Regions from separate parts of the Micromonospora sp. WMMC273 genome, predicted to be linked through region 2. Evidence: predicted binding sites of a transcription regulator. Region 2 holds the regulator's gene; the other holds the start of a gene.

Region 1 (7,054 bases), 3.0 Mb from region 2:
GCGCCTCGGCGTCGGCCAGCCGGTTCTCCTCCTCGTTGAGCAGCACCAGATCCGGCTCGAGCGTGAGCACCCGCTCCAGGTCCGGGTACTTCGTCCCACCGACCCGGGCGACGTCCAGCCCGGCCGGATGGGTGCACCAGTCGGTCGCACCGACCAGCACCTCCGGGCGGGTGGCCGCGACCGCCTCGGTCAGCGACGGCACCAGCGACACCACCCGCACCGCGTCTCCCTCTCCTCGAACCGGACCGGCCGGTCAGCGGGCCGGCGCGGGCACGGCGTCGGCGTTCTCCGGCGGCAGGCCCGCCACGGGCAGGCCCTTGCGTACCGCCCAGTCGACGGCGGCGCGCAGGTCCGCGGTGGGCAGCGGCCGCCGGGTGGTCACCCCGACCGCCGCGTGCACGATGTACGCCATGAACGGGTACGACCGGGCCAGCGCGCCGATCGCGTCGTGCAACCGGCGTACCACGTCCAGCGCGGCCGGTTCGTCGAGTCCGGGCAGGACGAGCTGGAACTCGTTCTCGGTGACGCGCACCGCGCGGTCGACCGGCCGCAGCACGGCGGTGATCGCGGTGAGCACGGCGTGCCCCTCGCGGGCGACACCGCGCCGGCCGAAGCGTTCCGGCGAGCCGGGCGGCGCCTCGACCCGCAGGCCGACCAGCGCCACCGGCAGCGTGCCGGAGGCGGTCACCCCGTCCGCGCCGGACCACCGGGCCAGGCCTGATTCGTCCAGCATGGTCTCGGCCGGCTCGACCGGCTGGTGGTTCCGGTCGCCGCGGCGGGCCAGCATCCGCAGCGCCGCCTCGGCGCGCGGCTCGCCCGGCCCGGCCGGGATGTCCCGCACCCGGGCGATCGCCTCGTCCAGCGCGGTGCGCGCCGCGGCGGGCAGCCGCTCGGCGAGCTGCTCGCGCAGCCGGATCACCTCGTGCAGCGCCTCGTCGCGGCGGAAACCCCAGCGGCCCTCGAACAGCCGGCCGGCCTCCAGCGTCGGCGCGGGCGCCACCTCGGCCCGGTCGTGCGCGACGAGTGTGGCGCCGAAACGCGGGCTCAGCGCGACCACCGTCCACTCCCGGGCCAGCGCCTCCGCCTCGTCCAGGGTCACGCCGTACGCCCCTTCGGGCAGGTCGGGCGGCGGTCCGCCGACCATCGCCACCACCGTCACGGCGGCACGGCCGGCGATGCGCCGGTAGACCTCGCGCTCCCGGGCGAAGTACGGCAGCCGCTGGAACAGCGCGAGCACGACGAGCGGGCCGTCCTCGGCCTCGGCGAGCGCGGCGCGTTCGATGGCGTGGGAGACGGCGACGAGACTGCGTTTGGTGAACTGTTCCGGGGTCCGTCCGCTGGGCACGGGCAGAGCCTAGAGGGACGGACGCGGTAGCGCACCGGGCGGCCGTACCGACTGCGCCGCACCGCCTAGACTCGGGGGTCGACCGGACGAGGGGGATCGGGGCGAGATGACGAGCACAGGCAGCGTGACCGCCTCCTGGCTGCGGCCGGTCCCGCCCGGCGTCGCGCCGTCCCTGGTCCGGGCCGGCCACCTCGGTCACGCCGGCCGGCGGCTCGGTGACCTGGTGCAGGGCCGCCCGCCGGGGGTCACCGGCAGTCAGTGGAGCACCGCCGGGCGGGCGTCGCTCGACCTGGTGGTCTGCGCCGCCGACACCGAGCTGCCGCGCTTCGCGGTGCGGTTCACCACGCCCGCTCCGGACGGGTCGCCGGCCCGGCGGGAGGAACGGCTCACCGACGCGGTCTGCGCCGCCGTCGGCCTGCCGCTGGTGCGCGTCGAGTCGCCGGCGCTGGGCGGCGCGGAGCAGGTCCTTCGGTTCGCCGGGTACGTGCTGGACGCGCGGGCCTACGCCGACGGCACCGACCCGGACGCCGACGACGCGGTCGGGTTCCGGGACATCATCGGCCGGCTGCCGGACGGCCGGCGCGGACCGGTGAACGACCTCGGCGCGCTGGCCCGGGTCGAGGCGGTCGAGGCGTACGTGGCGGGCCGGATCGCCGACCCGATCGTGCGCGGACTGCACGTGCGCTGGACCGACGGGCCGGCGGAGGGCTGGGCCTGGGCCGAGGTGCGGCCCGGCCGCTGCCTGCTGGAGCGGGTCCGGCTGACCTCGCGCGGCTTCGCCTGCGGGGTCGACGCGGGGCGGCTCGCCGAGGATCTGGCCGTGGTGGCGCTGGGGGAGCGGCTGCGAGGCCTCGACGGCGCCGTGCCGTCCCTGCTGGACCGGGACGAGCTTCTCCGGCAGGTCCGTGCGCTCGCCGCCCGGCGGGACTCCTTCGACGGCGGCTTCGCCTTCGACCACCTCTGCGCCGACTGAACCGTCCTCGCCGGAGCGGACGGCGACTTTTCGATTTTTTTCCGATCTCCGGTTGAACCTTCGCCGACGGCGCTCCGTACCTCATCGGGAATGGACGCAGATCTTCCCCGCCGCGCCCGGACGGCGCGGAGACGGTGCGGAAAGGGCACCGTCGGCCATTGGCGCGCGACTGAGCGTCGCAGTGATCTCACACCCCGAATTCGTCGGTCCGCCGGGATCACCAGTCAACTACCGGATCGAGAAGGAGAGCAATTCGATGCGCAGGTCCACACGGGCGCGCCGGTCATCCGGTAACGCGCGGAGCAAGCGGATGCTGGCAGTGGTCGGCACGCTCGCGGTCTTCGGCGGCATCGTCGCCGTCACCCAGATCTCGTCCGCCCAGGACCGGCGGACGACCACCCGCGCGGCCTCGGCGTCCTGCGTGCCCGCGAGCCCGGGGGCGACCGCCCCGGACGGCCAGGGCAGCACCACCCGTACCTGGCAGAACGGCCGCTGGGTCCGCAACCACTGGGGCGACGGTCAGATGTCGCCGGCCGAGTGCCAGCAGACCAACGCGGGTGGTGCCGGCGCCGGCACCCCGACGGTGGCCTGCCCGGACGTCCGCGGCCGGCTGCCGCAGGTGCCCGGCCGGGCCCGTGCCGAGGTGGACCGCACGCTGGCGCTGCTGGAGAGCCAGATCGCCGAGGCGAACCGGCGGCTCGCGGCGGAGGGCCGCAACGGCGGTGAGTTCATAGACAACGCGATCCTCGGTCCGCTCGCGGACAAGCGGACCGCGGCGCTCAACCGGATCGCCACCGCCATCGGCCGGTTCGCGCAGCGCCCGCAGGGCCTGGACCAGTTCGCCCGGTGCGCGGTGAGCGACACGCCGCAGAGCGGCGGTCAGAACGGTGGCGGTCAGAACGGCGGCAACAACGGAGGCCAGAACGGCGGGAACAACGGCGGGAACAACGGCGGCGGGAACAACAACGGCGGCGGCCAGAACAACGGCGGCAACAACGGCCTGAACGTGCTCGCCAAGGACTGCTCCGGCAGCCAGCTCCAGGCGCACGACGGTTTCCAGAACGGCAACCGGTGTGTGAGCACCGCATTCGGTGAGGTGGGTGCCGCGGCGAACAACCCGTCGCTGCTGATCACGCAGTTCCCGAACCAGGTGCGGCGCAACCAGCCGTTCACGCTCCGGGTCACCACCAAGAACCTGGTGCGGGACCGCTTCCTCGCCGCCGGTCAGGGCGGCTACTACCTGGAGAGCTCGCTGCTCAACGGCCAGGGCCTGGTACGCGGTCACTTCCACACCGCCTGCCGGATGCTCGGCAGCACCCGGCAGCCCCCGAACCCGCAGGACGTGCCGGCGTTCTTCGTCGCCACCGAGGACGGCCGGGGTGGCAACCAGCCGGACGACGTGCTGATCCAGATCCCGGGCCTGGCGCAGTCGGGCGTGGCGCAGTGCGCGGTCTGGGCCGGTGACGGCTCGCACCGCATCCCGATGATGGAGCGGGCGAACCAGACCCCCGCGATCGACGTGGTGCGCATCCGGGTCAACTGAGCGACGCGACGGCCGCGGCCGTCCGGGGGACTCCTCCGGGCGGCCGCGGCCTTTCCGCGTACGGGAACGGTGGGAGGCGATCCCGGAGGAAATCTCGTGCCGTGGGTATCCGCCGGACGAAAAGCGCCGTGCGGAGAATGCCGATCGGGGCCACGCCGATTTCTCAGCGTGACCCCGGGATGCCCGACGGTGAACCGGTGACGGTCAGCGGTTCTTGTACGCCTCGACCACCGACACCGGGATGCGCCCGCGCTCGGAAATCTCGAACCCGTTCTTGGCGGCCCATTCCCGGATGGCGCGGTTCTGCTCGCGGTCCATTCCCGAGGTGCTCGGCCGGGTCGTGCGACGGGCGCCGCGGGTGATCTCGGCGGCTCCCCGGCCGATTCGCCTGCCAGCGCTGATGTACGGATCCAGGGCCTTGCGCAGGACGCCCGCGTTCTCGTCGGAGACGTCGATCGTGTACGCCACGCCGTCCAGGCTGAACTCGACGGTCCGATCGGCCTTTCCGCCGTCGAGGTCGTCGGTCAGAACGGTGATTACTTTCCTTGCCATCGCCATTACTCCCTGTGTCGGGCGGGGTGTGGCTAAGAGTTTGACCTACCGCGCGGTAATCCCGCAACAATAGCCGACTGTTTCCATTCGGCGGGTCGCGGTAAACGGTGCCGCCATTGGGCGCGGAGCGCCGGAACGGGAGCGCTCGGCGTGGCGTGGGTCACAACCAGGAACAAGGGGCATCTTTTGTTACTTGAGCCAGACACGCTCAACCAACGTGATGGCAGGTGTTCGATGGCAACTCTTCCGGTACTCCCACTGACCGACGCCGTCCTGCTGCCCGGGATGGTCGTCCCGGTGACCCTCGACCCGACCACCCAGGCCGCCGTCGACGCGGCCCGCGCCACCGGCGACAAGGAACTCCTGGCCGTGCCCCGCATCGACGGCGAGTACGGTTCCGTCGGCGTGGTCGCCACGATCGAGAAGGTGGGCCGGCTGCCCAGCGGCGAACCGGCGGCGGTCGTCCGCGGTCTCGCCCGTGCCCGCATCGGCTCCGGCGTGCCCGGTCCCGGCGCCGCGCTCTGGGTCGAGGCGACCACACTCGACGAACCCGCCCCGGCCGGCCGCGCCCGGGAACTCGCCCGCGAGTACCGCGCGCTCATGACCTCGGTCCTGCAGCAGCGCGGCGCCTGGCAGGTGATCGACGCGATGGAGCGGATGACCGACCTGTCCGAGCTGGCCGACTCGGCCGGTTACGCGCCCTGGCTCAGCCTGACCCAGAAGACCGAACTGCTCGCCGCGCCGGACGTCACCGCCCGGCTGGACCTGCTCGTCGGCTGGGTCAAGGAACACCTGGCCGAGCAGGAGGTCACCGAGCAGATCAACAGCGACGTCCGCGAGGGGCTGGAGAAGTCCCAGCGGGAGTTCCTGCTGCGCCAGCAGCTCGCCGCGATCCGCAAGGAACTCGGCGAGGACGAGCCGGACGGCTCCGCCGACTACCGCTCCCGGGTGGAGTCCGCCGACCTGCCGGAGAAGGTACGCGAGGCGGCGCTGCGCGAGGTCGGCAAGCTGGAGCGGGCCAGTGACGCCTCACCCGAGGCGGGCTGGATCCGTACCTGGCTGGACACCGTCCTGGAGATGCCGTGGAGCACGCGTACCCAGGACAACACCGACCTGGCCGCGGCCCGGGCCGTGCTCGACGCCGACCACGCCGGCCTGGCCGACGTGAAGGACCGAATCCTGGAGTACCTCGCGGTGCGCAACCGGCGCGCGGAGCGCAACCTCGGCGTCGTCGGCGGACGCGGCTCCGGCGCGGTGCTGGCCCTGGCCGGCCCGCCCGGTGTCGGCAAGACCAGCCTCGGCGAGTCGGTCGCCCGGGCGCTGGGCCGCAACTTCGTCCGCGTCTCCCTCGGCGGCGTCCGGGACGAGGCGGAGATCCGCGGCCACCGGCGCACCTACGTCGGCGCGCTGCCCGGCCGGATCGTGCGTGCGCTGCGCGAGGCCGGCTCGATGAACCCGGTCGTGCTGCTCGACGAGGTCGACAAGCTGGCCGCCGGCTACTCCGGCGACCCGGCGGCGGCCCTGCTCGAGGTGCTCGACCCGGCGCAGAACCACACGTTCCGCGACCACTACCTGGAGGTCGACCTCGACCTGTCCGACGTGCTGTTCCTCGCCACCGCCAACGTGGTCGAGGCGATCCCGGGCCCGCTGCTGGACCGGATGGAGCTGGTCGCGCTGGACGGCTACACCGAGGACGAGAAGGTCGCCATCGCCCGGGACCACCTGCTGCCCCGGCAGCGGGAGCGGGCCGGGCTGACCGGCGAGGAGGTCACCGTCGCCGACGAGGCGCTGGCGCTGATCGCGGGCGAGTACACCCGGGAGGCCGGCGTCCGGCAGCTCGAACGAGCCCTGGCGAAGATCCTGCGCAAGGTGGCCGTCGCGCTCGCCACGGACCCCGCGCCGGTGCACGTGGACGCCGGGAACCTGGCCCGCTACCTGGGCCGGCCGAAGTTCACCCCGGAGTCGGCCGAACGCACCGCCGTGCCCGGCGTGGCGACCGGCCTGGCCGTCACCGGCGCCGGTGGCGACGTGCTGTTCATCGAGGCCACCACGATGGAGGGTGAGCCGGGACTGACGCTGACCGGCCAGCTCGGCGACGTGATGAAGGAGTCCGCGCACATCGCGTGGTCGTACCTGCGGTCGAACGGACGGCGCTACGGGCTGGACCCGAACGCGCTGGCCGGGCGGCGGATCCACCTGCACGTCCCGGCGGGCGCGGTGCCGAAGGACGGCCCGAGCGCCGGCATCACCATGGTGACCGCGCTGGCCTCACTGGTGACCGGGCGTCCGGTGCGGCCCGAGTTCGGGATGACCGGCGAGGTGACGCTCTCCGGCCGGGTGCTGCCGATCGGCGGGGTGAAGCAGAAGCTGCTCGCCGCGCACCGGGCCGGCCTCACCGAGGTGATCATCCCGAAGCGCAACGAGCCGGACCTGGACGACCTGCCGGCGCAGGTGCGGGAGGCGCTGACCGTGCACACGCTGTCCGACGTGGCGGACGTGCTCGCGCTGGCGCTGCGCCCGGCGGAGATCGAGGCGGGAACGCTCGCCGCGGCCTGAGCGGGGGCGGGGGTCCGGTGACAGCCGGACCCCCGCTCCACGGCGCGACCGGATGGTCCGTCCGGCACCCCGGCCGGCCGGAGCG
Region 2 (7,054 bases):
GGACATGCCGCCGGTGCTGCTGCCCGCGCTGCTGCTCGCAGTGGTGACCATGGCGACGAAGGTGGCGACCGGCTACCTGGCCGCCCGCCGGGCCGGGATCGCCGAGCCCGGACGCTGGCGGGCCGGCCTGGCGCTTACTCCACGCGGCGAGTTCTCCATCGTCATCGCCGGGCTGGCCGTCGCGGCCGTCTACCCGGTGGAGCCGAAGCTCGCCGCGCTCGCCACCGCGTACGTGTTGATCACGGTGGTGACCGGGCCGCTGCTCGCCCGCCTGCCGGACAGCCCGTGGTTCAAGCAGTGGCTGCGCACCCGCGCCGCCGCCGCTCGTCCGCCCGCGCCGCTGCCCCTGGGCTCCGGCGACTGACCGGGCCGGGCCGGATCAGCCGAGGGCAGATCCGGCCCGGCGTTGTCAAATTGATCCCGGGAAGGTCTACCCCTGCTCTGTCCAACCGCGTTAACGTTTCGGCCCAGCAGCCAGGGTCCGCGGGTGGCCTGCGCCCCCGCCAGCGCAAGCGGAAGGTCGGCCGGTGAGCGTGCAGGAAGAGACGTTCCGCGGCTTCGCCAACCCGGTCGATCCCTCGCCCGCCGAGCTTCGGTCGTGGGCGTATCAGCCGGATTCGGTGCCGCTGACCTCGATGCCGCCGGACTGGGATCTGCTGGTCGCCGGTGACCACCTGGTGCAGACGCTGTTCGATCTGGCGATGGACCAGGGCTGCCCGGCGCGGCGGTTCGCGCTGCACTGCCTCTACATCTACGCCGCCGACGGCATCCGGACGAACTTCCGCGCCCACCCCAAGCGCCGGTTCCGCAAGCTGGTCGAGCAGGCCGAGAAGTCCGGCGACGACCTGATGCGCAACTGGGCGCACAACAGCCGGGTGCTGCTCGCCCGGCCGGATCTCTTCGTCTACCGGGACTGGTGCGAGGGCGGCCTGGTCCGCGAGAACCGCCGCCTCTGACCCCCCGGATCAGCGTCGCCCAGCCACCTCGACCCGACCCGCCTGGTCGATCATGAACTTGGCGGTGTTTGGTGTCCGGTTTGTCTCCGCCAACTTCATGATCGACCGCGAGGGGCGGGACACGAACGGGCCGGGATCCCCCGTGGATCCCGGCCCGCACGTCGGCAGGCCGTCTAGGTCGACCCGCCCTGCTTCTTGCGCCGCTCGTCGTCCCGCGCCCGGTCCACGCCGTGGTCCGTCTGGTCGGCGAAGCGCCCTTCCTTGACCTTGTCGCTGAAGCGTCCCTCGGTGACCCTGTCGAACCGCTCGCGGACGTTCTCGGCCACTTTCTCCAGCCGTTCCTCCGCGCGCTCGGCCACCTTCTTCGCCGGTTCCGTCATGGCTCCCCCCGCCAGCCCGGAGTCCGATTTGAGGCTTTTTTGCCCTGCGGAAAGCCTAGTCGACCCTGCTCTGCCGTACCCCGGCTTTCCCCGAGCCGGGCGGCGGACCGCCCGGGGAACGACGAAGGCCGGCGCAGCCCCGGGGGAGCGGGGCGCACCGGCCTTCCGGTACGAGGTCAGCGGTCGGGAGCGCGGCGCGGACGCCAGACGACGAGCGCGGTGGACGTCCGGTTGGTGGGCACGAGGTCGCCGCGGGGGAAGCCGCCGAGTGACTCCAGCTCGGCGATCCGCCGGTACGCGGCGTCCAGTTCCGCCTCCAGCCGGGCCACCCGCTGCTGCGCCTCTTCGAGCAGCCGCTCCAACCCGATGATCCGCTTGACCCCGGCCAGGTTGATCCCGTCGTCCTGGCTGAGCCGCTGCACCTCGCGGAGCAGCACCACGTCCCGGACGCTGTACCGGCGACCGCCGCCGGACGCCCGGCCGGCCTGCACCAGGCCCAGCCGGTCGTACTGGCGCAGCGTCTGGGGGTGCATCCCCGCCATCCGCGCGGCCACCGAGATCATCAAGACCTTGGCCTCGTAGGCCGGGTCACCCGAGCCGACGTACTCCTCCGACATGCCCGCTCACCTCCGGTGCCGCCGTCAACTGAATCGACGTACCCGCGCGTCGAGATGTTCCCGCGCGGCGGGCGGAGTCTGCGCCGCGAAGGTCTCCAGCGCCGCCCGCGCCTCGTCCGAGACCTTCGCCGGGACCACCACGTCGAGCGTGACCAGCAGGTCACCTGCGCGGCCGTCCTTGCGTACGACGCCCTTGCCGCGGGCGCGCAGCACCCGCCCGCTGGGCGTACCCGGTGGCACCCGCAGGGTCACCGTCCCGTCCAGGGTCGGCACGCGCAGGTCCGTGCCGAGAACCGCCTCGGCGTACGTGATCGGGACGGTCAGGGTCAGGTCGTCCCCGGTGCGCCCGAACAGCTCGTCCGGGCGGACCTTCACCTGCACGAACAGGTCGCCTGCCGGACCGCCCCGCTCGCCGGGCTCGCCCCGGCCGGCCAGGCGGATCCGCTGCCCGTCGGCCACCCCGGCGGGGAAGCGCACGTTCAGCGTGCGGGTCTTGGTGACACCGCCGGTGCCGTGGCACTCCGGGCACTTCTCCTCGACGATCGTGCCGACGCCCTGGCAGTTGCGGCACGGCTCGGAGAAGCTGAACGACCCCTGGTTGCGGGTGGTCACCCCGGCGCCGTGGCAGACCGGGCAGGCCACCGGCTGGGTGCCGGGCTTCGCGCCGTTGCCGTGGCAGGTGTCGCAGACGCCGGGTGCGCGCAGCGTCAGCGGCAGCGTGACGCCGCGTACCGCGTCGTCGAAGTCGAGCGCCACCTCGGTCTCGACGTCCCGGCCGCGGGCCGGGCCGCGCGGACGCGCCGGGCCTCCGCCGCCCCCGCCACCGGAGAAGATCGAGCTGAACAGGTCGGTGAAGCCGCCGCCGCTGAACCGGTTGTCGCCACCGCCGGCGCCACCGCCGAACAGGTCGGAGACGTCGAACGGCATGCCGCCCGGCTGGCCCGCGCCGCGGGCGCTGCGCCGGAAGGCGCCGGAGCCGAACAGCGAGCGCATCTCGTCGTACTCGCGGCGCTTCTTCTCGTCGCCGAGCACCGCGTACGCCTCGGAGACGGTCTTGAACCGCTCCTCGGCACCGGTGTCGCCGGGGTTGTGGTCCGGGTGCGACTCCCGGGCCAACTTGCGGTACGCCTTCTTGATCTCGTCCGAGGAGGCGGACTTGTCCACGCCCAACGCGGCGTAGTAGTCCTTCTCGATCCAGTCCTTGGAACTCACCGGTCCACCCCCTTCCACGGGTCGAACCCCGGTCGCCCCGCCCGCCCGGTGCGGGCGGGCGGGACGTCACGGGTCGGCACTACTCCGGGTCCGCGACCGCGACCATGGCGGGCCGCAGCAGCCGCTCGCCGAGCTGGTAACCACGGCGCATGACCTGTACGCAGGTCGGCTCCGTCACGTCGGCGGAGGTCTGGTGCGCCACCGCCTCGTGCCGGGTCGGGTCGAACGGGTCACCCTGCTCGCCGAACGCGGTCAGGCCGAACTTCGCGAGCGCGCCGGTGAGCTGCTCGGCCACGCTGCCGAACGGGCCCACCAGGTCGCCGTGCTCGCGGGCCCGGTCCAGGTCGTCGAGGATCGGCAGCAGCGCGGTGAGCACCGCCCCGGTGGCCTGCTCCTGGACCAGGTTGCGGTCCCGGTCGACCCGCTTGCGGTAGTTGGCGTACTCCGCAGTCACCCGCTGGAGGTCGCGGGTGCGCTCCTCCAGGTCGGTGCGGAGCGACTCCAGCTCGGCGCCGAGCGGCGTGTCCGTGCCGGTCCCGCCGTTCGGCTCGGCGGGCGAGTCGACCACGGTCGGACCGCTGACCTCGGCCTCGCCGCCGATCTCGTCGACCACGACCTCGGCCTCCTCGACCAGCCCTTCGGCGGGCGCGTCGGCGGCCGCGTCGGCCGCCGAGGCGTCGTTCGCCGGCTGCTCGGTCACCTTGCCGAGCTTGCGCTTGTCGCGGATGACGACCCGGGGTTCGTCGCCGGTGTCCTTGCCGGCGCCCGGCGCCGACCCGGTGGCATCCGGGTCGGCCGCTCGTGGCTTGTCCGTCATGCGGTTACCTCATCCCTCTGCCGTGCGAATCGTGTCCGGGACCGGATGTCACTTCTTGTCCTCGTCCACGATCTCCGCGTCGACCACGTCGTCGTCGCCACCGGCCTTCGGGCCACCGGCCGCACCCGCGCCGGCACCCGGCCCGGCCGCACCCGGTGCGGTCTGCTCACCCTCCTGCTGCTGGGCGTAGAGCAGCGAGCCCGCCTGCTGGGAGACCTGCGCCAGCTTCTCGTGCGCGGACTTGATCTTCTCGATGTCCTGCCCGCCGAGGGCGCTGCGCAGCTCGCCGAGCGCCTCGTTGAGCTGGTCGCGGTTCTCGCCGGGCAGCTTGTCGCCGCTCTCGGCGAGGAACTTCTCGGTCTGCCACTGGAGCGCCTCGGCGACGTTGCGGGTCTCGGCCTCCTCGCGGCGGCGCTTGTCCTCGTCGGCGTGCTCCTCGGCGTCCCGGCGCATCCGCTCGATGTCGTCCTTCGGCAGCGAGGAGCCGCCGGTGATCGTCATCTTCTGCTCCTTGCCGGTGCCCAGGTCCTTGGCGTGCACGTTCACGATGCCGTTGGCGTCGATGTCGAACGTGACCTCGATCTGGGGCACGCCGCGCGGGGCCGGCGGGAGACCGGTCAGCTCGAAGGTGCCGAGCTTCTTGTTGTAGGCGGCGATGTCCCGCTCGCCCTGGAACACCTGGATCAGCACCGACGGCTGGTTGTCGTCGGCGGTGGTGAACACCTCGGAGCGCTTGGTCGGGATGGTGGTGTTGCGCTCGATCAGCTTGGTGAAGATGCCGCCCTTGGTCTCGATGCCCAGGCTCAGCGGGGTCACGTCGAGCAGCAGGACGTCCTTGACCTCGCCCTTGAGCACGCCCGCCTGGAGGGCGGCGCCGACGGCGACGACCTCGTCCGGGTTGACGCCCTTGTTCGGGTCGCGGCCGGTGAGCTGCTTGACCAGGTCGGTCACGGCCGGCATCCGGGTCGAGCCGCCGACCAGGATGACGTGGTCGACGTCGGAGATCTTGATGCCGGCGTCCTTGACGGCCTGCTCGAACGGGCCCTTGCAGCGGTCCAGCAGGTCCTGCGTCATGCGCTGGAACTCGGCGCGGCTGAGCGTCACGTCCAGGTGCAGCGGGCCGGCCGAACCGGCGGTGATGTACGGCAGGTTGATGTTGCTGGTGGTGGCGGCGGACAGCTCGATCTTGGCCTTCTCGGCGGCCTCCTTGAGCCGCTGCATGGCCATCTTGTCCTGCGAGAGGTCGATGCCGTGCTCACCGCGGAACGTCTTCACCAGGTGGTCGATGATCCGCTGGTCCCAGTCGTCACCACCGAGCTGGTTGTCACCGCTGGTGGACTTGACCTCCACCACGCCCTCGGCCAGCTCCAGCAGCGACACGTCGAAGGTGCCGCCACCGAGGTCGAAGACCAGGACGGTCTGCTCCTTGGAGCCCTTGTCCAGGCCGTACGCCAGGGCCGCCGCGGTCGGCTCGTTCACGATCCGCAGCACGTTGAAGCCGGCGATCTCACCGGCCTCCTTGGTGGCCTGGCGCTGCCCGTCGTTGAAGTAGGCCGGGACGGTGATCACCGCGTCGGTGATCTGCTCGCCCAGGTACGCCTCGGCGTCCCGCTTGAGCTTCATCAGCGTGCGCGCCGAGATCTCCTGCGGGGTGTACTTCTTGCCGTCGATGTCGACGGTCCAGTTGGTGCCGATCTCACGCTTGACCGACCGGATGGTCCGGTCGGGGTTGGTCACCGCCTGGCGCTTGGCGACCTCACCGACGAGCACCTCGCCGTTGCGGGCGAACGCGACGATCGAGGGAGTCGTACGCGAGCCCTCGGCGTTGGCGATGACGGTGGGCTCACCGCCCTCGAGAACGCTGACGCAGGAGTTCGTCGTGCCGAGGTCGATGCCGACCGCACGTGCCATGTTCGCTTCCTCGCTTCGTAACGGGTGAGCAGGTCAGACGGCCTGCCCGGCGGGTCGCCGGGAAGCGACCGCACCACAAGTTGAGTGAACTTGACTCAATAGTGCCACGCGATCGCCAATCCGCAAGTCGGGGTTGAGCCGACCCGGCGCAACCCGACCGTTACTACTGTCCGGTTGTCTTACCTTGCGTCGGTCGGGCACGCTTTAGCGGTGACGACGCATGGCGATTCCGCCACCCGTGCCGGCGCGCCCGCCGTCGCAGCCCGCACCGGGCCCACCACGGGCGACGATCAGCCTGCTCACGCCGCCGACGGCCTGCCCGCCGCGCTCACCGGCCTGCGCGCGGCGATCGACGCGGCCCGCTTCCCGCTCACCCTTCCCTCGGCCGAGCCGGCCCGGCACGCCGCCACCAGCCTCACCGACCAGCTCGACGACTACCTGCTGCCCCGGCTGGCCCGGCTCGACGCCCCGCTCCTGGTGGTCGTCGGCGGCTCCACCGGCGCCGGCAAGTCGACGCTCGTCAACAGCCTGGTCCAGGCTCGGGTCAGCGCGGCGGGCGTGCTCCGCCCCACCACCCGCTCCCCGGTGCTGGTGTGCAGCCCGACCGACGCGGCCTGGTTCCGGCAGGGCGAGCTGCTGCCCGGCCTGACCCGGACCACCGAGCCCAGCGAGCAGCCGGGCACCCTGCACCTGGTCACCGCGCCGGCGCTGCCGCCCGGCCTGGCCTTCCTCGACGCGCCCGACATCGACTCGGTGGTCGACGCCAACCGGGCGCTCGCCGGTCAGCTGCTCGCCGCCGCCGACCTCTGGCTGTTCGTCACCACCGCCGCCCGGTACGCCGACGCCGTCCCCTGGGAACTACTGCGCAGCGCCCGGGCCCGGGGCACCGCAGTGGCGATGGTGCTGGACCGGGTCCCCCCGGAGGCAGCCGACGAGGTCGCCGCCCACCTGTCCGAGATGCTCGCCGAGCAGGAGCTGGGCGCCTCCCCGCTGTTCGTGCTGCCGGAGACCTGGGTGGACGGGCAGGGCCTGCTGCCGGACCGGATCACCGCGCCGCTGAGCGACTGGTTCGCCCGGCTCGCCGCCGACGCCGAGGCCCGCGCCGCGGTGGTCCGGCAGACGCTCGACGGTGCGCTGGCCGCGCTGCACCCGGTGGTGGAG

The links. Region 2 encodes HspR, which represses chaperone genes until heat shock. Its sites were predicted from a motif close to TTGAGTNNNNNNNACTCAA; they were not measured.
Region 1: the regulator HspR is predicted to act here: its motif matches at 4,607-4,625, upstream of lon (endopeptidase La).

The regions. Positions count from the first base shown of each region.
Region 1 covers NZ_JAPZBE010000001.1:3,260,257-3,267,310, reverse strand. Annotated here, with positions in the region: gene O7611_RS15320 (helical backbone metal receptor) at 1-220, opposite strand, end outside; gene O7611_RS15315 (DICT sensory domain-containing protein) at 254-1,345, opposite strand; gene O7611_RS15310 (DUF2726 domain-containing protein) at 1,452-2,318, shown strand; gene O7611_RS15305 (hypothetical protein) at 2,629-3,861, shown strand; gene O7611_RS15300 (histone-like nucleoid-structuring protein Lsr2) at 4,066-4,413, opposite strand; gene lon (endopeptidase La) at 4,648-6,969, shown strand.
Region 2 covers NZ_JAPZBE010000001.1:6,269,728-6,276,781, reverse strand. Annotated here, with positions in the region: gene O7611_RS29215 (cation:proton antiporter) at 1-364, shown strand, start outside; gene O7611_RS29210 (hypothetical protein) at 528-956, shown strand; gene O7611_RS29205 (hypothetical protein) at 1,130-1,336, opposite strand; gene O7611_RS29200 (heat shock protein transcriptional repressor HspR) at 1,513-1,953, opposite strand; gene dnaJ (molecular chaperone DnaJ) at 1,978-3,165, opposite strand; gene grpE (nucleotide exchange factor GrpE) at 3,245-3,982, opposite strand; gene dnaK (molecular chaperone DnaK) at 4,031-5,893, opposite strand; gene O7611_RS29180 (ABC transporter) at 6,104-7,054, shown strand, end outside.